Regions from separate parts of the Streptomyces sp. NPDC055243 genome, predicted to be linked through region 2. Evidence: riboswitches for the same ligand, from Rfam matches in the RefSeq annotation. Region 2 holds a riboswitch; the other holds the start of a gene.
The links. Region 2 has a riboswitch for glycine ahead of gcvP (aminomethyl-transferring glycine dehydrogenase). Riboswitches for the same ligand answer to the same signal wherever they lie in the genome.
Positions count from the first base shown of each region.

Region 1: another riboswitch for glycine. It lies ahead of gcvT (glycine cleavage system aminomethyltransferase GcvT); the one in region 2 lies ahead of gcvP (aminomethyl-transferring glycine dehydrogenase).

Region 1 is NZ_JBITWR010000010.1:45,407-57,259, forward strand. Features, by position in the region: gene ACIGXX_RS27350 (hypothetical protein) at 1-594, opposite strand, end outside; gene ACIGXX_RS27355 (MerR family transcriptional regulator) at 809-1,471, shown strand; gene ACIGXX_RS27360 (EF-hand domain-containing protein) at 1,700-1,912, opposite strand; gene ACIGXX_RS27365 (GNAT family N-acetyltransferase) at 1,994-2,653, shown strand; gene ACIGXX_RS27370 (L-serine ammonia-lyase) at 3,282-4,667, opposite strand; gene glyA (serine hydroxymethyltransferase) at 4,850-6,112, opposite strand; gene gcvH (glycine cleavage system protein GcvH) at 6,143-6,520, opposite strand; gene gcvT (glycine cleavage system aminomethyltransferase GcvT) at 6,610-7,734, opposite strand; glycine riboswitch at 7,882-7,987, opposite strand; gene ACIGXX_RS27390 (AAA family ATPase) at 8,129-8,815, shown strand; gene ACIGXX_RS27395 (enhanced serine sensitivity protein SseB) at 8,877-9,680, shown strand; gene ACIGXX_RS27400 (enhanced serine sensitivity protein SseB C-terminal domain-containing protein) at 9,804-10,577, shown strand; gene ACIGXX_RS27405 (ABC transporter permease) at 10,932-11,853, shown strand, end outside.
Region 2 is NZ_JBITWR010000017.1:5,427-17,279, reverse strand. Features, by position in the region: gene ACIGXX_RS35585 (substrate-binding and VWA domain-containing protein) at 1-4, shown strand, start outside; gene ACIGXX_RS35580 (glutamate--cysteine ligase) at 35-1,552, opposite strand; gene ACIGXX_RS35575 (hypothetical protein) at 2,038-2,622, shown strand; gene ACIGXX_RS35570 (DUF5999 family protein) at 2,928-3,134, shown strand; gene gcvP (aminomethyl-transferring glycine dehydrogenase) at 3,223-6,108, opposite strand; glycine riboswitch at 6,316-6,413, opposite strand; gene ACIGXX_RS35560 (PRC-barrel domain-containing protein) at 6,557-6,937, shown strand; gene ACIGXX_RS35555 (DNA polymerase IV) at 6,947-8,335, opposite strand; gene ACIGXX_RS35550 (MerR family transcriptional regulator) at 8,430-9,065, opposite strand; gene ACIGXX_RS35545 (bifunctional nuclease family protein) at 9,253-9,726, opposite strand; gene ACIGXX_RS35540 (MerR family transcriptional regulator) at 9,780-10,523, opposite strand; gene ACIGXX_RS35535 (FHA domain-containing protein) at 10,540-11,508, opposite strand; gene ACIGXX_RS35530 (DUF881 domain-containing protein) at 11,591-11,853, opposite strand, start outside.

The DNA of each region.
Region 1 (11,853 bases), on a different contig from region 2:
CATGCCGACGAAGTGCGGGATGCGCAGATCGCCGCCGGTGGTCGACCAGCCGGTCAGCGGCATGGAGGGGCCGCCGTCCGGTACGCCGACGCTGTGGGCGCCGACGATCGGCGAGGAGCCCCGCTGCTGACCGGGCGCCGGCTGGGTCATCAGGAACCCGACGGCCGCCCCGGCGAGAGCGATGGCGATTCCGCAGCGCATCGCCCAGGCGGACGCGCGGTCGGCGATCCGGGCGCGCAGCAGCAGGATCGCGACGAGCAGGGTGCCGAGCCACAGGATGACGACGGTGACGGCCATCGCGTTGAACAGGGCCTCGTCGAACGGGGTCTGGTGGTTGAAGTGGCTGCGCCTGCCCCGCACCACCTGCCCGGTGATGAGCACCATCTCGGTGAGGCTCGACACGGCGACGACCGTGCCCGCCCACCAGCCCGCCCTGCGGCCGCGGTCGAGCAACGACAGCATCCAGGCGAGCGAGAGTCCGTACGCGACGAACGAGACCGAGAACTTGAACGGCTTGAACCAGATCCGCGAGCCGACGAGCACGCGGTCGTCGACGACCAGGCCGACGCCGGACACGACGGCCAGGACCGCCATGGACACGGAGAAGACCACGAGCGGTCGGTGCCATGAACGCCATAAAGGCATGGAAATCCCCCTGATTGTCTGTGTTCGCCTCTGCGGCAAATATAGATAGTGGCGCTGTCCGCTATCCGATAGCGCCACTATCTATGATGGGGCTCGGGGATGGCAAGGGCGCGGCCGGTGGCAGAGTGGCGGGCGCAAGCGCGAAGAGGAGAGTGGGCAGGCCGTGCGTATTGGCGAGTTGAGCCGCAGGACCGGTGTGCCGGTGCCGACGATCAAGTACTACGTCCGCGAAGGGCTGCTGCCGGCGGGCGAGTTGAGCAGCCCGAACCAGGCGCAGTACGGCGAGGCGCACGAGCGCAGGCTGCGCCTCATCCGCGCGCTGCTCGACGTGGGCGGCCTGAAGGTGGCGGCGATCGCGGAGGTGCTCGGCGCGGTCGACGACCCCGGGCGCCCGCTGCACAAGGTGCTCGGAGCCGCCGCGGACCGGCTCGGTTCGGCGGGGGAGGCCGAGGACGACGCCGAGGCGGCGGCCGCGCACACGGCGGTCGAGGAGCTGATCGCACGCCGCGGCTGGCGCACCCATGAGTCGAATCCCGCCGCGGCCGACCTGTCACGGGCCCTTGCCGCCATGGGGCGCGTCGGCCACGGGGCGTTCGCGGAACTGCTCGACACGTACGCCGACGCCGCCGAGATGGTCGCCCGCGCCGACCTCGGCTACGTGGACCGGCGGGTGGCGGTCGAGGACCTGGTGGAGAGCGTGGTGATCGGTACCGTGCTGGGGGAGGCGGTGTTCAACGCGATACGGCGGATGGCGCATGTAAACGCGTCGGCGCGGTTCTACGGGATCGACAGCGCTGCGGAGCGGGAGACGGAGACTGGGCGGTAGGTGCGGGGCTCTATGGCCGGCTGTCAACCGGCCGAGGGGTGTCCTGCAGTTCGCCCTGCGCCACGCGTACCGCCCCCGCAGACCCCCGCCGCCCCCTCCGCGTCCATCGCCTCGACGGGCCGTACGAAACGCGCCGTGGACGACGTACTGACCAGCGATCACCCCGGTCGAGATACGCGGAAGGGGCCCGGCGCACTCCCGTGCCGGGCCCCTTGTGCCGCGCTCCCGCTACTTGTTCAGGCTCGCCCAGAACTCGTCGAACGACAGGCGCTTGTCCTTGTCGGTGTCCTTCGTGCCGATCACGGCCTCGGCCACCGTCTCGGTGACGTAGAAGTCCCCCATCTTCGCCATGGCCGACTTCCACTCGGCCGCCGTGATGAAGCCGTCGCCGTCCGCGTCGAACTGGTCGAACGTCTTGCGCGCTTCCTCGATGTCCGCCACCGGATCCACCCCTTCTTCGTGCACTACTGACGGGGGTTAGGGTATCGGCCGTCCGAGGACGCGATCACAAGGAGTACGCCCATGGCCAGCACCCCTGCCGCGCTCGGGGCGATCCTCGACGCGGCGGCCCTCGGGCAGTTCCCGCCGCCCGACGGCACCACGACCGTCGTGCCGCAGCCCTGCCACCGCGACGCGGGCGTGATCGCCTTCACCGCGCATTCGGTGGTCTTCACGGACGAGGACCCGCGGTGGGTGCACGCCACCCTCGCCGCGCTCGACTGCGACCCGCTGGCCGCCACGATGAACCCCCTGTTCCTCGCCGCCTTCATGGAGCGGACCGGACGCACGACGGACACCACCGACCTCCTCACCGTGGCCGCCGCGCTGCCGGGCGGACCCGGACCGGCCGTCGGGCTCCGCGAGATCGACGACCCGGACCACCCCCGGGTGGTGCGGGCCCGCAAGCGCCGCGACGACGTGCGCGTGTGGGCCGCCGACGGCGGCGGAGTACTGGTGCTCGGGCGCGGTCTCGCCGGGCGCTGGGAGGCGGCGATCGAGGTCTCCGAGGACGTACGGCACCGGGGGCTCGGCCGGGCGCTGGCGCTCGCCGCCCGGCATCTGGTGCCCGGCGGGGCCCCGGTGTGGTCGCAGCAGTCGGCCGGGAACGCGCGCAGTGTGCGAGCCTTCCAGGCGGCGGGGTATCGGCCGGTGGGCGCGGAGGCGTTGTTCTTCGCGCGGTGAGAACCTGGTTCTCGCGCGGTGAGAACCTGGGTTTTCGCGTGGTGAGAACCTGGGTTGTCGCGCGGTGAGAACCTGCCTCACCTGCCCGGTGCTCTTCCTGACCGCGCGCGACACCGTCGCCGACCGGGTCGAAGGCTTCGCGAGCGGGCGGGGGCGACGACTACCTGGTCAAGCCGTTCGCCGTGCCAAAGCTGGTCGCCAGGGTGCGCAGCCTGTGCCGCCGGGCCGGAGTCGTACGCCCGTGCACCGTGTCGCCGACGTCGAGATCGACACCGCGCGCCGGCAGGTCCGCCGGGGCGGTGCGGCGGCGGCCTGCGCGAAGCTCACCTATCTCGGCAGGCCGTGGGGTTCCGCCGGGCCGTCGGCGACTACGCCGCCTACGGTGCTCGACGTCGTCACCACCGCGATGTACACGCCGGAGGACGCGGGGGAGGGCCTGTCCGAGGCGCTGAGCGACGCGGACCGCGGTGACGGCGCCAAGCTCGCCGCCCTCGCGGCGGCGCCGACGGACCGGCCACCGGGTCCCGCCGCACGGCACGCCACGACGACTCAGGCAGCGGACGCCTGCCTCAGCGACCTGAAACAGGTCCGCTCCGACGCCACCTGCTGGGAGAGCCCTGTCGGAGGCTCAGCACTCGATGATGTTCACCGCGAGGCCGCCCCGCGCCGTCTCCTTGTACTTCACGCTCATGTCGGCGCCGGTCTCCTTCATGGTCTTGATGACCTTGTCGAGGGACACCTTGTGGCTGCCGTCGCCGCGCATCGCCATCTTCGCCGCGGTGACGGCCTTCACCGCCGCCATGCCGTTGCGCTCGATGCACGGGATCTGGACGAGGCCGCCGACCGGGTCGCAGGTCAGGCCGAGGTTGTGCTCCATGCCGATCTCCGCGGCGTTCTCGACCTGCTCGGGGCTGCCGCCGAGCACCTCGGCGAAGGCGCCCGCCGCCATCGAGCAGGCGGAGCCGACCTCACCCTGGCAGCCGACCTCGGCGCCGGAGATCGAGGCGTTCTCCTTGAAGAGCATGCCGATCGCGCCCGCCGCGAGCAGGAAGCGGACCACGCCGTCCTCCCGCTCCTCCTGGGAGGAACCGCCGGCCACGAAGTTCATGTAGTAGTGCAGGACCGCCGGGATGATGCCCGCGGCGCCGTTGGTCGGGGCGGTCACGACGCGGCCGCCCGCGGCGTTCTCCTCGTTCACCGCCATCGCGTAGAGCGTGATCCACTCCATGGCGCGGGCCTGCGGGTCGCCCTCGGCGCGCAGCTGGCGCGCGGAGTTGGCCGCGCGGCGGCGGACCTTGAGGCCGCCGGGCAGGATGCCCTCGCGGGACATGCCGCGCGAGACGCAGGACTGCATGACGCCCCAGATGTCGAGCAGCCCCGAGCGGATCTCCGCCTCGGTGCGCCAGGCCTTCTCGTTCTCCAGCATCAGCGCGGAGATGGACAGGCCGGTCTCGGAGGCCAGGCGCAGGAGCTCGTCGCCGGTGCGGAAGGGGTGCTTGAGGACCGTGTCGTCGGGCACGATCGGGTTCTCGCCGGCCACCGCGTCGTCGTCGACCACGAAGCCGCCGCCCACGGAGTAGTACGTCTTCTCCAGGACGAGGGCGCCCTCGTGGTCGTACGCGAAGATCGTCATGCCGTTGGCGTGGTACGGCAGGGCCTTGCGGCGGTGCAGGACCAGGTCCTCGTCGAAGTCGAAGTCGATCTCGTGCATGCCGAGGAGGTTGAGGCGCCCGGTGCTCTTGATCCGCTCGACGCGGTCGTCGGCGGACTCGACGTCGACCTCGCGCGGGGACTCGCCCTCCAGGCCGAGCAGGACCGCCTTCGGGGTGCCGTGGCCGTGGCCGGTGGCGCCGAGGGAGCCGTAGAGCTCGGCCCGTATGGCGGTGGTGTGGGCCATCAGGCCCTCGTTCTTGAGGCGGCTCGCGAAGATGCGGGCGGCGCGCATGGGACCGACCGTGTGGGAGCTGGACGGGCCGATGCCGATCGAGAACAGGTCGAAGACCGAGAGGGCCACGAGAAACTCCAATGATGGTTGGTAGACGCCGTTGTCTGCCGGGGTGGTGCGGAGAACTACGGAACGAACTGTGCGGAGAACTGCGAACGCGGGGCATGAGCCGGGGCACCGCACTCACTGTCTTCACTGTCCAGTGTGCGCGGTGCCCCGAAGAATCGTACGAAGGAAAGCGTACGAAACTGCTACAGGTTGGGGTACAGCGGGTGCTTGGCTGCCAAGGCCGAGACGCGCGCCTTGAGCGACTCCGTGTCGACCTCGCCCGGCTTCAGCGCCTCGGCGATGACGTCCGCGACCTCACGGAAGTCCTCCTCCTGGAAGCCGCGGGTCGCGAGCGCGGGCGTACCGATCCGCAGGCCCGAGGTGACCATCGGGGGGCGCGGGTCGTTCGGGACCGCGTTGCGGTTGACCGTGATGCCGACCTCGTGGAGGCGGTCCTCGGCCTGCTGGCCGTCCAGCTCGGAGTTGCGCAGGTCCACCAGGACCAGGTGCACGTCCGTGCCGCCGGACAGGACGTCGACGCCGACGGCCTTCGCGTCGCCTTGCACCAGGCGCTCGGCCAGGATGCGGGCGCCGTCCAGGGTGCGCTGCTGGCGCTCCTTGAACTCCTCGGAGGCAGCGACCTTGAAGGAGACGGCCTTGGCCGCGATCACGTGCTCCAGGGGGCCGCCCTGGAAGCCGGGGAAGACCGCGGAGTTCAGCTTTTTCGCGAACTCCTTGCTGCGGGCCAGGATGACGCCGCCGCGCGGGCCGCCGAGCGTCTTGTGCGTGGTGGAGGTGACCACGTCCGCGAACGGCACCGGGTTGGGGTGCAGGCCCGCGGCGACGAGCCCGGCGAAGTGCGCCATGTCGACCCACAGGTACGCGCCGACCTCGTCGGCGATCCGGCGGAACTCCGCGAAGTCCAGCTGGCGCGGGTAGGCGGACCAGCCCGCGATGATCACCTTCGGGCTGTTCTCCTTGGCCAGGCGCTCGACCTCGGCCATGTCCACCAGACCGGCCTCGTCGACGTGGTACGCGACCACGTTGAACTGCTTGCCGGAGAAGTTCAGGCGCATGCCGTGCGTGAGGTGGCCGCCGTGCGCCAGGTCCAGGCCGAGGATCGTGTCGCCGGGCTGGGCGATCGCGAAGAGGGCGGCCTGGTTGGCGGAGGCGCCGGAGTGCGGCTGGACGTTGGCGTACTCGGCGCCGAACAGGTCCTTGATCCGGTCGATCGCGATCTGCTCGGTGACGTCGACGTGCTCGCAGCCGCCGTAGTAGCGGCGGCCGGGGTAGCCCTCGGCGTACTTGTTGGTGAGGACCGTGCCCTGGGCCTCCATGACGGCGACCGGAGCGAAGTTCTCCGACGCGATCATTTCGAGGGTGGACTGCTGGCGGTGGAGCTCGGCGTCGACGGCGGCGGCGACTTCCGGGTCCAGCTCGTGGAGAGGGGTGTTGAGAAGCGACATCAGGTGGTCCCTAGGGGTCTTCGGGGGGCTTCAGCTGCCGGAGAACTCGGTGTACTCGTCCGCGGAGAGCAGGTCCTTCGGCTCCTCCGTGACGCGTACCTTGAAGAGCCAACCACCCTCGAACGGGGCGGAGTTGACGAGCGAGGGGTCGTCCACGACGTCCTGGTTCGACTCGACGACCTCACCGGTCACCGGCGAGTACAGATCGCTGACCGACTTGGTCGACTCGAGCTCGCCGCACGTCTCGCCCGCGGTCACCGCGGCGCCGGCCTCGGGAAGGTCGGCGTAGACGACGTCACCGAGCGCGTTGGCGGCGTGCTCCGTGATACCGACCGTCGCCACACCGTCCTCGGTGGCCGAGAGCCACTCGTGCTCCTTGCTGTAACGCAGCTGCTGGGGGTTGCTCATGACCTGAATTCTCCTGTACGCGGGTGGGTGCTGCGGAACGGGAATGATGTGCGGGGGGTCACTTCCGGGTTACCAAAGAGACGGAAGTGTCACTTCTGGCGCTTGTAGAACGGCAGAGCCACGACCTCGTAGGGCTCGTGCGTGCCGCGGATGTCCACGCCGACGCCCTCGGTGCCGGGAGCCGCGTGCGCGGCGTCCACGTACGCGATGGCGATCGGCTTGCCCAGTGTCGGGGACGGCGCCCCGGAGGTGACCTCGCCGATGACCTTTCCGTCGGCGACCACGGAGAAGCCCGCGCGCGGGATGCGGCGGCCCTCGGCGATCAGGCCCACCAGCTTGCGCGGGGGAGCGGTCTCGGCGCGCTCGGCGGCGGCCGCGAGCGCCGCGCGCCCCACGAAGGTGTCGGCCTGCGAGGTCTTCTCGAACTTCACGACCCGGCCCAGACCCGCGTCGAAGGGCGTCAGCTCGGCGGTCAGCTCGTGCCCGTACAGCGGCATGCCCGCCTCCAGGCGGAGCGTGTCGCGGCAGGAGAGGCCGGCCGGGACCAGGCCGACGGGCTCGCCCGCCTCCATCAGCGCGCCCCACAGCTTCTCGGCGTCGCCGGGCGCCACGAACAGCTCGAAGCCGTCCTCGCCCGTGTAGCCCGTGCGGGCGATGAGCGCGGGCACGCCCGCGACCGTGCCCGGCAGGCCCGCGTAGTACTTCAGGCCGTCCAGGTCCGCGTCCGTGAGTGACTTCAGGATGCCGGGGGACTCGGGACCCTGGACGGCGAGCAGCGCGTACGCGTCGCGGTCGTCACGGACCCGCGCGTCGAAGCCGTCGGCGCGGGCGGTGAGCGCGTCCAGGACGACCTGCGCGTTCGACGCGTTGGCGACCACCATGTACTCGGTCTCGCCGAGCCGGTAGACGATCAGGTCGTCCAGGATGCCGCCGTCCTCGGCACAGATCATCGTGTAGCGGGCGCGGCCGACACCGACGGAGCCGATGTTGCCGACCAGCGAGAAGTTCAGGAAGTCCGCGGCCTGCGGTCCTGTGACCGTGATCTCGCCCATGTGGGAGAGGTCGAAGAGACCGGCCTTGGTGCGGACGGCGATGTGCTCGTCGCGCTCGCTGCCGTAGCGCAGCGGCATGTCCCAGCCCGCGAAGTCGGTCATCGTCGCGCCGAGCGCACGATGCACGGCATCGAGGGCGGTCAGACGGGGGACGGTACTCATCAGTGGAACTCCCAGGGCATGACGGGCGAGGTCGATCCTCCCCATCTGTCATCGGAACCTGAGAGGTTCACCACGACCCGTCCGTACAGGGGGTCATGACTTGCACCTTGGGTGGAGCCGCGACCGCGGCCCGCTTTTCAGATGTGCCTCGCCCGCGCGGTACGGGGCCTGAGAGATTCAAGGGAGGGACTTGCTCCTTCGGCGCCCCGGAGCGTCTTTCGACGGTGTCCGGGAACTCTCCCGCGCGGATTCAAACGGCCTGTATGGAGTTTGCGCGCACATCATTGCACGCGCCCGCGTCACAGGGCAGTGCCAGTCGGGTAATGCCCTTGTGCCGCATTACCTTCTCTTTACACTTGCCGGGGAAGCTGCGGTAAGCAGGTACGTGACCGCTATGGGGAGGCCGATCACGGTGCGCAGGACGAGCGTCTACGCGACCAACACGGGGGTGGCCCTGCCCAAACAGGCAGCCGCCCCCACCAGGGAGAGCTGCGGCCCCCTGCCGGCGGCCGTCGTCCGCGACCTGCGGCAGCGGACCGGCCACAGCCCGCACCGGCTCACGTTCGGCGAGGGCGATCTGATCGTCGTCTCCGGGCTGCCGGGCAGCGGCAAGTCCACGCTGATGCGCAGAGCCGTCGCGGGCCCGCGCATCGACTCGCAGGACACCCGCGACCGCTGGGCCCGGCGCATGCCGAGCCTGCTGCCGTACGCGGTGTACCGCCCCCTGGTCCGCATCGCGCACTACGCGGGCCTGCGCAGGGCCCTGCGCTCCGGCGAGGGCGTCGTGGTGCACGACTGCGGCACCCAGGCCTGGGTGCGCCGCTGGCTGGCCCGCGAGGCCGCGCGGCGCGGCACGACCCTGCATCTGCTGCTGCTCGACGTGGAGCCGGACACCGCCATAGAGGGCCAGCTCGCGCGCGGGCGCGGCGTGTCGCGGTACGCCTTCGCGCGCCACCGCAGGACGGTCGGCCGGCTCGTCGGCGCCGCCGAGCGGGGCGATCTGCCGCGCGGCTGCGGCTCGGCGGTGCTGCTCGACCGGACGGCGGCCGGGGTGCTGCGGGGGATCGGCTTCGGGGACTGAGCCGCCGCTCACGTTAGGGTCGTGCCGCAGGCAGAGCGGGACCGAGCAGGGGTTAAGACAGATGGACATTCCGGCGCAGGCGCACGCCCATCCCTACGGAGGATGGCCGGGCAACGAACTCGAAGAGGTGCTCGCGGCCTCTCTCGGCACGCCGGGGGCGCCCCGGGCGTCCGCGGGCGCCCGCATCGTGGAGGTGCTCGGCCGCAGCCACGTCTGGGTCCCGCTGCCGAACGGCGGGGCGCCGGACAGCGGCACCCTGGACCTGCCCACGCTGGAGATCGACGGCCAGGCCTACGTCCCCGTCTTCAGCTCCGAGCAGCAGTTCCAGCACGTCACCGGGGGCCGGATGGGCTGCACCGTGGCGCCCGCCGTGGAGTTCGCGCGCGGGCTTCCCCCGCAGATGGGCATCGCGGTCAACCCGGACGGCACGATCGGGGTCCCGCTTCCGCCGCCGGCCGTCGCCGAGCTCTGCCGGTCGGGACGCACGCCGCTGGACGGGCCCGCGACCGGCGGCCGCGTACGCCTCTTCGAACCGGACTGGCAGGAGGACCCGGTGGACTTCCTGTCCGCCGCCGCCCGTGAGTTCGAGGCCACCGGGGTCGTCCTGAGCGCCCGCCGCTGCCTGGCGAGCGTCGAGGGCGAGGCGCCCGCGCTGTTCGTCGGCGTCGAACTGAGCTCCTGGGAGGGCAACGCGCGCGAGCTGCCGATGGAGGCCGTGGGCAGGGCCCTTGGTCTGGCACCGGTGGCCTGGCCGGTGAACCTGGTGCTGCTCGACGTGGCCCAGGACCCGGTCGGCGACTGGATGCGCGAGCGGGTCCGGCCCTTCTTCGGGCAGAGCCCCGGGCACGAGCACGGACACGCGTAAGGACATGTGCGGGTACGTGTGTGAGGGTGCCGTACGTCAAGTCGGTGTCAGGATCGCCGCTTAAGCTGGTTTCATGAGCCGGGGACACCGGGTCAGCGGGTCATCGCGAAGGGGCGGTTAAGGGTGAGTGCGTCGGGCACGGCTGCGGCCGGGCAGGTCGAGCACATGCTGCGCCAGGTGACGCCGGGGCGCTACGACGCCTACGAGGCGCTCCTGCGGGCGCTCGCCGCCGACCAGGTGTGGATGCTGCTCTGGCACGGCCAGGCGGGGTCCCCCGACGCCCAGTACGGGAACATGGAGGTCGAGGGCCTCGGGTACGCGCCGTGCGTGACCTCCGCCCAGGAGCTCTCCGCCAGTGGCTGGAACCGCTCGTACGAAGTGGTCAGCGGGCTCGACATCTCCCGCACGCTCTACCCCGACCACTACGGCCTCTGGCTCAACCCGCACGCCCCCGGCGGCGGCGTCGGCATCCCCTGGCTCGACCTGCGGCGCATCGCGTCGGGCCTCGACCTGCTGCCCGCGGGCCCGCTGCGGCTCACCGAGCCGGCCATCGAGATCCCCCAGTTCTACGCCCTGCTCACGCAGAACGCGCACCGCACCCCCGCGGTCCGCTCGCTGCGCCGCGCCTGGGTGCAGCCCGCGCTCGGTGCGCCGTATCTGGCCATCGGCCTCGATGTGTACGACACGGCGCCCTCGTCGGTCGACGGGGTGCGCACGATGATGCAGCAGTCGATCGCCGCCGTCCCCGACGGCCTGCCCGTGTCGACCGTCGCGATGTCCGACGCGTACGACCCGGTGGCCATGTGGCTGCGCGCCAATGCCCGGCCGTTCTACGACCGCGAGGCCCAGCCGGCCCCGGCGCCCGCGGGCGGGTACGGCTACCCCGCGCAGTACTGAAACAGTGCTGCGGCCCTTACCGAAAGGGCCGTGAACCGGCCACCGCGGCTCGTATACCTGCCCTGACCGCCACAATGTCCGTTCTGATGGCGGAGGGGCCCAATGGGCCCCCGTGGCCTATTGCGATGCAACTGCCCCGTGTTCGCCCCTCGTTCACCTGCGTCCGGATAACGGAACACCTCGATCAGCATCACGGTTGCGCATCCTTTCCCCGTCAAGGCTGGTAACAGATCGCAACCGCGATGAAGACTCCCGCACCAGGGGCGCTTCGCCCCTGTGTACGACGGACTGATCACATCGCTACAGCGACAAGTGCGGGCCGGTCACCACCGGTTGAGAGGGGTCCCTGCCACGATGACGGCACCATTGCATGACACACCTGCGGACGCGGACCCGACAGCGGACGTCGCTCCCGCAGCTGATGCAGGGGTGAGGAAGGTCGAGGGGCGGTCCCTCAAGCAGATCGCCTGGAACCGCCTGAAGCGGGACAAGGTCGCGCTGGCCGGCGGCATCACCGTGCTCGTCCTGGTCCTTGTCGCCGTCTTCGCGCCCCTGATCGTCTCCCTGCTGGGCCACCCGCCCAACGAGTTCCATCAGGACGAGCTGGAAGACCTGACGAACCTGCCCAAGGGCGCGTTCGGCGGCATGAGTTGGGACTTCCTCTTCGGAGTGGAGCCGAACAAGGGCCGCGACGTCTTCAGCCGCATCGTCTACGGCGCCCGGATCTCGCTCCTGGTGGCGTTCCTCGCCGCCGTGGTGGCCGTGGTCCTCGGCACCTTCTTCGGGATCATCGCCGGTTACTTCGGCGGCTGGATCGACGCCCTGATCAGCCGGGTCATGGACGTGCTGCTCGCCTTCCCGCAGCTGCTCTTCGTGATCTCCCTGGTCTCCGTCCTCCCCGACGACCTGCTCGGGCTCACCGGCAGCGGCGTCCGCATCGCGGTACTGATCCTGGTGATCGGCTTCTTCGGCTGGCCCTACGTCGGGCGCATCGTCCGCGGCCAGACCCTCTCGCTGCGCGAACGCGAGTACGTGGAGGCGGCCCGCAGCCTCGGCGGCGGTCAACGGCACATCCTCTTCCGTGAGTTGCTGCCGAACCTGGTCGCTCCGATCACCGTGTACGCGACGCTCATGATCCCCACCAACATCCTCACCGAAGCGGCGCTCAGCTTCCTCGGCGCAGGTGTACGCCCGCCGACGGCTTCCTGGGGCGGCATGCTCCGGGACGCGCTGGCGACGTACGAGCACGACCCGATGTTCATGGTCTTCCCTGGCC
Region 2 (11,853 bases):
CTGAGCCCGCCCCCGTGCGCCTCGGCGCGGCGCCTCAGCTCAGGAAGGCCGGTTCGGGCAGCCCCACCGGCCAGGTGTGCACCGGGTCCCCCGCGTGCATCAGCTCGGCGTAGCGCCGGGTGGTCGCCGCGAGCGCGGCCTCGCGTTCGAGCCCGGTCTCCAGGGCCTGGTGGTAGGTCGCCGCCTGCCAGGACGCCCCGTTCACCCGCCGCCTGCAGCGCTCCTCGATGACGCCGAGGTAGAAGTCCCGGTCGGCGGGCTCGACTCCCCACGCGTCGAGCCCCGCCGCGGCGAGCGGCAACAGCTCGTCGCGTACGAGAGCGACCGCGGGCACCTCGACCAGCCCTCCGTAGCGGCCGCGCCGCGGCCATTGCAGCCGGGCCTCGATGCCGTCGCGGCACGCGGTGTCGAAGTTGCTCGCCGCGGCCTCGAAGGGCAGCCGGGTCCACACGGGCCGGGGCTCCTCGGCGAGGGCGCGTACGACGCCGTAGTAGAAGGCGGCGTTGGCGATGACGTCGGTGACGGTGGGGCCCGCGGGCAGGACGCGGTTCTCCACGCGCAGGTGCGGGACGCCGCCGGCGATGCCGTACACGGGACGGTTCCAGCGGTACACGGTGCCGTTGTGCAGGACGAGTTCGCCCAGCTGGGGCACCCGGCCGTCGTCGAGCGCCTCCAGCGGGTCCTCGTCGTCCATGAGGGGAAGCAGCGCGGGAAAGTAGCGCAGGTTCTCCTCGAAGAGCTCGTACACGTCGCTGATCCAGCGTTCGCCGAACCAGGTCCGCGGCCGCACGCCCTGTGCCTGTAGCTCGGGCGGGCGGGTGTCGGTGGACTGCAGGAACAGCGGCGGCCGGGATTCGCGCCACAGCTCGCGCCCGAACAGGAAGGGCGCGTTGGCGCCGACGGCGACCTGCGCCGCGGCGACGGCCTGCGCCGCGTTCCACACGTCGGCGAACCTGCCCGGCGTGACCTGGAGGTGCAACTGCACGGAGGTGCAGGCCGCTTCGGGCGCGATCGACGCGGAGGTGCAGGTCAGCCGCTCGATGCCCTGGATGTCCAGGACGAAGTCCTCGCCGCGGGCGGCCACGATCTGGTCGTTGAGCAGCGCGTAGCGGTCGACGTCGGAGAGGTTCCCCGAGACCAGGTCGTGGTGGGCGAGCGTCGGCAGAATACCGATCATCACAATGCCCGCGTTCACCTCGTTGGCTTTCCGGTGGGCATAGGCGAGGCCGGTGCGCAGCTCTTCGGCGAGGCGGTCGAGAACCCGTCCGCCCAATCGGTGCGGGGCGATATTGACTTCAAGATTGAACATTCCGAGTTCGGTCTGGAAGTCGCGGCTTGCGATGCGCTCGAGAACTTCCGCATTCAGCATTCTCGGCATGCCGTCGGGCCCCGCGAGATTCAACTCTATCTCCACCCCCATCAGGTTCTGGGGGCGCTCGAACCGCTCCTCGTCCAACAGTCTCCGCAGCCCCGCGAGACACTCCCTGAGCTTGCTCCGGTACCGGTGCCGCTCGGCCAGGTCAAACGTTCCTGCTACGACCTTCTCCCCCATCGAAGCGTCCCCTCCTCGGATGGGCAGCCAATGATCCGGCCGCGATGTCTCGGGGGATGATGCCCTGCAATGTGATCGATAACGCCCCGCACATGCCTCCGGCCCAGTAGGCTCGATGCCGTGCCCGCGCGGCACATTCACCGGGCATGGGGTACGCCGGGGATTCCTCGCCCCGAACCCCTGGTGAAAAACGCCGACGAGAATCGGCCGTCCGCTCCCGCGAAGGGAGCCGAGGTCAAACGCCTGGGCTCATCCGAGATCGGGATAAAGCCCGCAAAATGGCGACCGAATAACGCCTTGCAGGCAATATCGGGTGCGGTTAGACGAAACACTGCCTGAACACGTGTCGTATAAACTCCGCGAACGAGGCAGAGAGTTGGCGCTCGCGGTCCCCTGCCCCCGCCCCCTCTGACTTCGGAGCAGACAGCGACGTCCGCACCTGTCCTCGTTCCACCGTGCCTGTCGAATGAGAGAGGCGACCCATCATGCCGCTGCAAGTCCCCCCGGCTCCCGCGCCCGCCCTGCGCAGCGTCCTCGCGGCACTCGGTTCACCCACCGCCGTACGCGAAGCCCGCACCCCGTCCCTGCGTGCCGCGCAGGGACCGACGAGCCCCGAACTCCCGTTGCCCGTCCACGTCCTTGACCGGATCGCCCCGTCGGGCACATCGCCCACCCGGCTCGCCGGGTGGCGCTTCCTGATCCGCTCCGGCGAGCGAGCCGTCGCCGCCGCGGACACGATGCTGACCCCTGACGGATGGGCCTTCTCCCACTTCTTCGAGGGCCCCTACATCGCCTCCACAGAACGCGCCCTGCGCCATGCCGAGGCAATGCCGATGCCCTACCAACCCCGTCTGCTGTCCGTACCCGAGCTCTACATGCTGACCCTCTGGCTGCACGGCGACTGCACGGCGGACGGCGCGGACGGCGATCTCGCGCCCTCCGACATCCTCGTGCCCCTGGCGCCCGCGCCTCCCGGCATCGCGGCGCACCGCCCGCACCGCGCCGCGGAGCTCCTCAAGGTCCTCACCCACCGTCTGACCCCGGCACCGCTGCTCGGCTCGCCCGCCTGACCTCGCCGTACGTCCCCGTGCCCCGCCGCCGACCTCGGCCGCGGGGCTCGGCGCGTGATGTGCCCATACGGACTAGCCCAGTATGACCACCCCGAACCACCCGAAGAGACAGTGCAGTTGGGCTGAACCGTCCGGGCGGGTGATACGTCATTAAGCAGTAAGGAGCGCTGCCGCTAAATCCCTGCGGATTGACGTCCGTAGGGCAACACTGGGATCGGACCGACTAAACGGGGGGCGGCATGAACACCGCATCGAGCCGCAAGGCAGACGTCACAGCCATCACACCGCAGCGAAAGAACCCTTCCATGTGCCAGCACCAACCACCGTGCCCGACAGCCGACTCCGCCGACCGGGAAGCCGCACTGCTCACGGCGAGCCACCCGGAGCAGGGCTGGAGCCTGCTGTGCAACGGCGTCCTGCTCTTCGAGGACACCGGTGAGCTGCTGCCGGACGGCCAGATCATCGCCCCGCATCGACCGCTGGGCACGGACAAGATCATGACCGCCGCCTGACGCGGCGCCATCACGGCACGGACAACAAAGGGGCCGACCCGGAGCAACAACCTCCGGACCGGCCCCCACGCATGTTCTGGACGCGCTGTCAGTCCTCGTACGCATCCAGCGGCGGGCAGGAGCAGACCAGATTCCGGTCGCCGTACGCCTGGTCGATGCGGCGCACCGGCGGCCAGTACTTGTCAGCGGCTACGACGCCGGCCGGGAAGACGGCCTCCTCGCGGCTGTAGGCGTGCTCCCACTCACCGCCGAGCGCGGCGGCGGTGTGCGGCGCGTTGCGCAGCGGGTTGTCGTCCGCCGTCCACTCGGCGCCGACCTTCTCGATCTCCGCGCGGATGTTGATCATCGCCTCGCAGAACCGGTCGATCTCGACCAGGTCCTCGCTCTCGGTGGGCTCGATCATCAGCGTCCCCGCGACCGGGAAGGACATGGTCGGCGCGTGGAAGCCGTAGTCGATGAGCCGCTTGGCGATGTCGTCGACGCTGACACCGGTCGCCTTGCTCAGCGGGCGCAGATCGATGATGCACTCGTGCGCGACGAGCCCGCCGGGGCCGGTGTAGAGCACCGGGTAGTGCGGCTCGAGGCGCTTGGCGATGTAGTTGGCGGAGAGCACGGCGACCTGCGTGGCGCGCTTGAGGCCCTCGCCGCCCATGAGGCGTACGTACGCCCAGGAGATCGGCAGGATTCCCGCGGAGCCCCACGGCGCGGCGGAGATCGGCCCGACGCCCGTCTCGGGGCCCGCGGCGGGCTGCAGCGGGTGGTTGGGCAGGAACGGCGCGAGGTGCTCGCGCACACCGACCGGGCCGACGCCGGGGCCGCCGCCGCCGTGCGGGATGCAGAAGGTCTTGTGCAGGTTCAGGTGCGAGACGTCGCCGCCGAACTTGCCGGGCTGGGCGAGGCCGACCAGGGCGTTGAGGTTCGCGCCGTCGACGTAGACCTGGCCGCCCGCCTCGTGCACGGAGGCGCAGATGTCGGCGACGTGCTCCTCGAACACCCCGTGCGTGGACGGGTAGGTGATCATGAGCACGGACAGCTCGTCGCGGTGCTTCTCGATCTTGGCGCGCAGGTCCTCGACGTCGATCTCGCCGTCGTCGCTGGTCTTCACGACGACGACCTTCATGCCGGCCATCACGGCGCTCGCGGCGTTGGTACCGTGCGCGGAGGACGGGATCAGGCAGACGGTGCGCTGCTCGTCGCCGTTGGCACGGTGGTAGCCGCGCACCGCGAGCAGTCCGGCGAGCTCGCCCTGCGAACCGGCGTTGGGCTGCAGCGAGACCTTGTCGTACCCGGTGACCTCGGCGAGGCGCTCCTCCAGCTCACGGATGAGCGTCAGATAGCCCTGCGCCTGCTGGGCGGGGGCGAAGGGGTGCAGCTGGCCGAACTCGGGCCAGGTGACCGGCTCCATCTCCGTGGTCGCGTTGAGCTTCATGGTGCAGGAGCCCAGCGGGATCATGCCGCGGTCGAGCGCGTAGTCGCGGTCGGACAGCTTGCGCAGGTAGCGCAGCATCGCGGTCTCGGAGCGGTACTGGTGGAAGACGGGGTGCGTCAGGTAGTCGTCGGAGCGCAGCAGAGCGCCGGGGAGCGAGTCCGCGGTCTGCGCGTCGAGCGCCTCGACGTCGGCCTCGACGCCGAACGCCGTCCAGATCGCGGTCAGTTGCTTGCGCGTGGTGGTCTCGTCGCAGGCCAGGGAGACGTGGTCGGCGTCGATCTGGTGGATGTTGACACCGCCCTCGCGGGCCGCGGCCACGAGCGCCTCGGCCCGGCCGGGCACCCGAACGGTCAGGGTGTCGAAGTACGCGCCGTGCACGACCTCGACACCGCCCGCGGTGAGTCCCGCGGCGAGCACGGTCGCGTAGCGGTGGGTACGCCGCGCGATGGACCTGAGGCCCTCGGGCCCGTGGTAGACCGCGTACATCCCGGCCATCACGGCGAGCAGCACCTGCGCCGTACAGATGTTGCTGGTGGCCTTCTCGCGGCGGATGTGCTGCTCACGGGTCTGCAGCGCCAGGCGGTAGGCCTTGTTCCCGTCCGCGTCCACGGAGACACCGACGAGCCGCCCCGGCAGGCTGCGCGCGAACTTCTCGCGCACCGCCATGTAACCGGCGTGCGGGCCGCCGAAGCCCATCGGCACACCGAAGCGCTGCGTGGTGCCGACGGCGATGTCGGCGCCGAGCTCGCCGGGCGAGGTGAGCAGCGTCAGGGCCAGCAGGTCGGCGGCGACGGAGACGATGGCACCGATCTCGTGCGCCTGCTCGATGAGCGGCTTGATGTCGCGCACGGCACCGGAGGCGCCCGGGTACTGGATCAGTACGCCGACGACACCGCGCTCGGCGACCTCGGCCGGGATGCCCTCGCTCAGATCGGCGACGACGACCTCGACACCGGTCGGCTCGGCGCGGGTCTGGATGACGGCGACGGTCTGCGGCAGGGCGTCGGCGTCGACCAGGAAGACACCGTCCTTGACCTTGCCCATGCGCCGCGAGAGCGCCATGGCCTCGGCGGCGGCGGTGCCCTCGTCGAGCAGCGAGGCACCGGAGGTGGGCAGCCCGGTCAGCTCGGCGACGACGGTCTGGAAGTTCAGGAGCGCCTCGAGGCGCCCCTGGGAGATCTCGGGCTGGTACGGCGTGTAAGCGGTGTACCACGCGGGGTTCTCCATCACGTTCCGCAGGATCACCGGCGGAGTGAAGGTCCCGTAGTAACCGAGCCCGATCATGGAGTCGAGGACCTGGTTACGGTCCGCGAGAGAGCGCAGCTCGGCCAGGACCTCGGCCTCGGTGCGCGCCCCGGGCAGGTTTAGCGCCTCGGCGTTCTTGATCACATCCGGCACGGCGGCGGCGGTCAGCTCGTCCAGCGAGCCGTATCCGACCTGCGCGAGCATCTTGGCCCGTGCTTCCACATCGGGACCGATGTGCCGCTGCTCGAAGGGAATGCCCTGCTCGAGCTGCGAGAGCGGGATACGAGGGGTGGCGGTCATGCGGAGGCCTCCTGGTCTGACGCGGGTCTGACGCGACCTGCGAGGGGCACCACGGCGCGGGTACCCGGACGGCCTCCCCCTCTGTCATCTCAACCTGAGAGCTTCACCGGTCCGTGCCTCGCGAGAGACGCCGTACCGGCTTTCACCGTCGGTGAGGAAGGGTTTCGAACGTGCCCGCCCGACGCCCGCCCTACTTTCCAGAGTGACCTCGTCCGTGCGGTACAGGGGCCTGAGAGATTCCGGGGAGGAGTTGCTCCTTCGGCGCCTCCGGTGTGTCCACCGGAGAGCTCTCCCGCACGGGGTCAGCAGCCAAGCGCCAGCCTACCAGCGAGGAGATGGAGGATCCCTCGAGTGGCCGCCTGCCCCGAAGTGCTCTTTCGTAGTGAATACGAACGAACAAGGATGAGTTACGCCCCACTTCGACAAGCCTCGACCAGTTGGAGGGCCCGTGCAGACCGATATCGATCCACGCACCTTGATCGGCCGCAAGGCGTTCGACCGCAACGGGGCGAAGATCGGCACGATCGACGAGGTCTATCTCGACGACGCCACCGGGGCCCCGGAGTGGGCGGCCATACGCACGGGCCTCTTCAGCCGGGACGCCTTCGTCCCCCTGGAGCCCAGCGAGGTCACCAGCGAGGGCACCCTGCGCATCCCCTTCGACCGCTCCCTGGTCAAGGACGCCCCGGACTTCGGCGTGGGCCGCCACCTCTCCCCCGAGCAGGAACTACAGCTCTACCACCACTACGGCCTGGACATCACGCCCCCGCAGTCGGCGCCACCGCCGGACCAGGACTTCGGAAAGATCGCGGGCCAGGAGAGCACCTGACCCCACGGCTCAGCCCTCCTCCCCCGGCGGAGTCACCAGCGGCAACGGCTCCGCGGGGACGAGCTCGGCATCGTCCACCCGGAAGGTCCTCACCCGCCCCGGTGCAGACCCCGGTGTCTCGAACCGCACCGTCACCCGCCCGAGCCCGCTCCCCTGCACCCACCCGTGCCCGAAGCGCGCATGCCGCACATCGTGCCCCGCGCTCCACCGGCGCAGGACGAGCGGCACCTCCTCGGCCGGCTCCTCCACCGTCTCGGCAGCCACCCCCTCCGGCGCGGCCTCGCCCTCCCTCTGCTCAGGGCCCTCTGCCAGCGCCAGCGCCTGGGCCTGGGCCTGCGCGAAGAGATCCTCCTGCGTGTAGTCGGCGAGCCCCGTGACGCCCACGCCGAGCAGCCGCACGCCTCCGGTGGTGTCCACGGACTCCAGGAGCCGCGCGGCGGCCTCCCGCACCACCCCGGGGTCGTCCGTCGGCCCCCGCAGCGTCTCGGAACGCGTCAGCGTCGAGAAGTCGAACCGCCGCACCTTCAGGACGATGGTCCGCCCCGAGTGCCCCGCCGCCCGCAGCCGCTCCACACACCGGTCGGCGAGCCGCGCCACCTCGCCCCTGACCCGCACCCGGTCATGGATGTCCACGTCGTACGTGTCCTCGACGCTGACCGACTTGGACTCCCGCTCGGCCACCACGGGCCGCTCGTCGCGCGCGAGCGCCATCGCGTACAGCGCGCTCCCGTGCGACTTGCCCAGGAGTCGGACGAGCTCGTCCTCGCCCGCCTCGGCGATCTCCCCCACCGTCGTGATCCCGCCGCGCCGCAGATGGTCCCCGGTGGCCGGCCCCACACCGGGCAGGATGCGCACCGACAGCGGCCCGAGCAGGTCCCGCTCGGTCCCCGGCACTATCAGCCGCAGGCCGTCCGGCTTGGCCTCCTCCGAGGCGATCTTCGCCAGCATCTTGGACGCGGCGAGCCCGACCGACCCCGCGAGCCCGGTCACCGCCTTGATGTCGACACGCAACCGCTCTCCCACGGCCAGCGCCGACGCCTGGTCGTCGGCCACCCCGCCCGCCTCCAGGTCGACGAATGCCTCATCCAGGCTGAGCGGCTCCACCAGCGGCGACAGCTCACGCAGCAGCGCCATCACCTGGTCGCTGATGTCGCGGTAGAGCGCGAAGCGCGGCACCAGATAGGCGGCATTGGGCACCAGACGCCGCGCCTGCCCCATGGGCATCGCCGAGTGCACACCGAACTTCCGCGCCTCGTACGAGGCCGTGGCCACCACGCCCCGCGGCCCGAGCCCGCCCACCACCACGGCTTTCCCGCGCAGACTCGGCTTCGCGGCCTGCTCGGCGGACGCGTAGAAGGCATCCATGTCCAGATGCAGAATCGTGGGCGCGGTTCTCACACCACTGATGCTGCCCTACGCCACTGACAACGCCCCGAGAACGCCACCCCGCACCCAACCGGGCCGCGACCGGTCCGCGACGCGCGCGGCGGCCTCAGACGGCCCTGTTGCGCCGCCGCGCGAGCTCGTCGGCGGGGTTCGGCCGCACCAGCGTCTCCCCGGTCTCGATCCGCTCGCCGTGCAGCTGCGAGAGCGCCGCCTCCACGTCCCGCCACACGACGCCCACGGCGATCCCGAAGACCCCCTGGCCGCCCTGGAGCAGATCGTGGACCTCGTCGGGCGACGTGCACTCGTAGACCGTCGCGCCGTCGCTCATGAGCGTCATCCGCTCCAGGTCCTGGAAGCCGCGGTCGCGCAGATGCTGGACCGTGGTCCTGATGTTCTGCAGGGACACACCGGTGTCGAGGAACCGCTTCACGATCTTCAGGACGACGACGTCCCGGAAGCTGTAGAGCCGCTGGGTGCCCGACCCGCCCGCGGACCGCACACTGGGCTCGACCAGACCCGTACGGGCCCAGTAGTCGAGCTGTCGGTAGGTGATGCCGGCGGCCGCGCACGCGGTCGGCCCCCGGTAACCGATCTGTTCCTGTTCGGACTGTCCGGACGTGGCGTCCCCGCTCCCCTGAACGCTCCCCTGAACCACCATCGGCCTCTTCGGAGAGTGACCGGCCGCGCTGCTGTGAAGCGGATACGGCCCGCCCATCGCCGTACCGTCGCCGCTGCTTCCCACGCCGACCTCCGTCCTTGACCTGCCTTCTCGACGGTAGGCAGTCACCAGGGGCTCGTCAACGATCGCCACACTCGGCACGCCGAGTGATAATCACCCTAAGAGTGGTTTGCCGTACCGCACCGCCGGGAAAAGCTAGCCGAATGGTCCGCCGGACCCCTTCGGAAGCGACGGACCACCGGCTGACGGACTACTGGCTGTTCGTACCGAAGTCCTCGGGCGAGATCTGATCGAGGAACTCGCGGAACTTCTCCACCTCGTCCTCCTGCTCGTCCGGAATGGCGATGCCCGCGTCGTCGAGGACACCGTCACTGCCGTAGATCGGCGTTCCGGTGCGCAGGGCGAGCGCTATGGCGTCGGACGGCCGGGCGCTCACCTCGACTCCGCTGGCGAAGACCAGTTCCGCATAGAAGACCCCTTCTCGGAGGTCCGTGATGCGCACTTCGGTGAGCTCCTGTCCCACCGCCTCCAGCACGTCCTTGAACAGGTCGTGGGTCAGCGGCCGTGCGGGCGCCATCCCCTGCTGTGCGAAGGCGATCGCGGTCGCCTCACCTGGTCCGATCCAGATGGGGAGGTACCGATCGCCTCCCACTTCACGCAGGAGCACGATCGGTTGGTTGGAGGGCATTTCCACCCGGACACCTACGACGTCGAGCTCGTTCACACAGCAACCCTAGGACGTGCCCGGCCGGTTTGGGTAGTCGGGCACCCCTTGAGTCAGGGCAACCGCACCCCGAGCGCGGTCTGCACCAGTGCAGAGTGCAGCTTTCCGGTCAGTCCCGCGAGCTCCTTCGTACGAGCTTCCGCATGGGCTCTGGTCTGCGGATTGCGGTGCCGGCGCAGCGGCGCGACGACCTGGTCGACGAGCCCGGCCTCGCGTTCGGCCGCCGACTTCAGGGTGCGCAGATGTCTGGGTTCGATACCGAACCGCCCGAGTTCGACGACGAGCGCGGCCACCGTCACGGCCTCCGCGTCATAGCCGCCGTCCGGCAAGGGCACGATGAGCCCGTACGTCTCCCAGTCCGCGAGCTGCTCCGCGTCGATCTCGGCGGCCGCAAGGAGCTCGGCACGGCCCACACGGGCAGCAGTGGGCTCATCGGCGTCACTCACGCCCCAGGCGTCACCGGGCTCGCGCGGCTGCCCCAGAGAGGGCACGGGAGCCTTCTCTCCGCGCTCCAGGGCGTCCAGGTGCTCCCGGATGACCTTGAGCGGCAGATAGTGGTCCCGCTGCATCCTCAGGACGTGACCGAGCCGCTCGACGTCCTGCGGGCTGAACTTGCGATAGCCCGACGGCGTGCGCTCCGGCTCGATGAGCCCTTCCGACTCCAGGAAACGAATCTTGGAGATCGTGACCTCGGGAAACTCGTCACGCAGCGCGTTCAACACGGCGCCGATGCTCATCAGCCGACGGTCCTCGGCGGCGGTGCCGTTGCCGGCACCGCCCCTCGGTGTTTGAAGCATGGACCTTCCTGACGGATCAGATACCCATGGCCCGCTGGCTCGCGTAGAAGACCAGGCGGTACTTGCCGATCTGCACCTCGTCGCCGTTCGACAGCGCGACCGAGTCGATGCGCTCCCGATTGACGTACGTGCCGTTGAGGCTGCCCACGTCGGCGACGGTGAAGGAGCCGTCACCGAGGCGACGGAACTCCACGTGGCGACGCGAGACGGTCACGTCGTCCAGGAAGATGTCGCTCTGCGGGTGGCGCCCCGCCGTGGTCAGCTCGCCGTCCAGGAGGAAGCGGCTGCCCGAGTTCGGCCCACGGCGCACCACGAGGAGCGCGGAACCGAGCGGCAGTGCGTCAACGGCGGCCTGGGCCTCCGGCGAGAGGGCGGGCGAGGCGGTCTGCCCCGTCACCTCCGCGTCGTAGGCCTCCAGGCCCGAGATGGAGATGGTGGAGGTCGTCTCCGAGGGACGCTCCGGCGCGGCCCCGGCCCGCAGCGGCGCGCCGCAGTTGGAGCAGAACCGGCTCGCCTCGGCGTTGCGGTTCCCGCACCTCGTACACACCAGGGCCATGGACGGATCCTCCTGCCGCGGCTGCCCCGCGGGGGCATTCGATGCGTACGGATCGGGGGTAAACCCTCCACCCGTACTTGAGGTTGACGGTTCTCCGAAACCTATGCGGCCCGGACCGGCAGGGTCAACAGACGACGCGCCCTGCGCGCCCGAAATGTCACCGCCTGGCCCACCGACCTGGTCACGGAACATCGGGCGCTCGGCGCCCTGCTCCTCTGCATCTCCATGGCGCGTGGCACGGTGCCGGGCAGTGGCGGGGTTGCCACTGTCCTCACGTGCGCTCTTGCCGAACAACTTCGCAAACAACTTCACGGGCGATTCCCCTTGACCGAAACAGACCCGCCCGTGGGGCAGGACGAACCCTGATTGCACACACCGGCGTACATCGGCAGCACAGACATCCTCACAACGTCCGCATCCGCCAAACAGTTTCCACCACGCACCACGCTTACAGTGCGCCGACCCCCCGCAACCTCATGCCCTCGACCGGCGGCCCCCATGCACCCCGCCCTCACTGGGACGACGACCGAGCGTAGTCAGGCCGCTTCGCCGCTCGCAAGGCGTCCACCACGATCTTCTCCGCTCGCGTCACGGTGACGGTGGCCTGCTCCTTCTCCAGAGTCTGCACCACGCCACCTGGGATGTTCAGCGCCGGCTCGAGGTCCTGCGGCTTGCCGATCACCTTGAACCGGTAGGGCTTGCCGACCTTGCGGCCGTCCACCCGGACACCACCACTGTCCGTATCCGACAGATAGGTGTTGGCCACTACGCGTA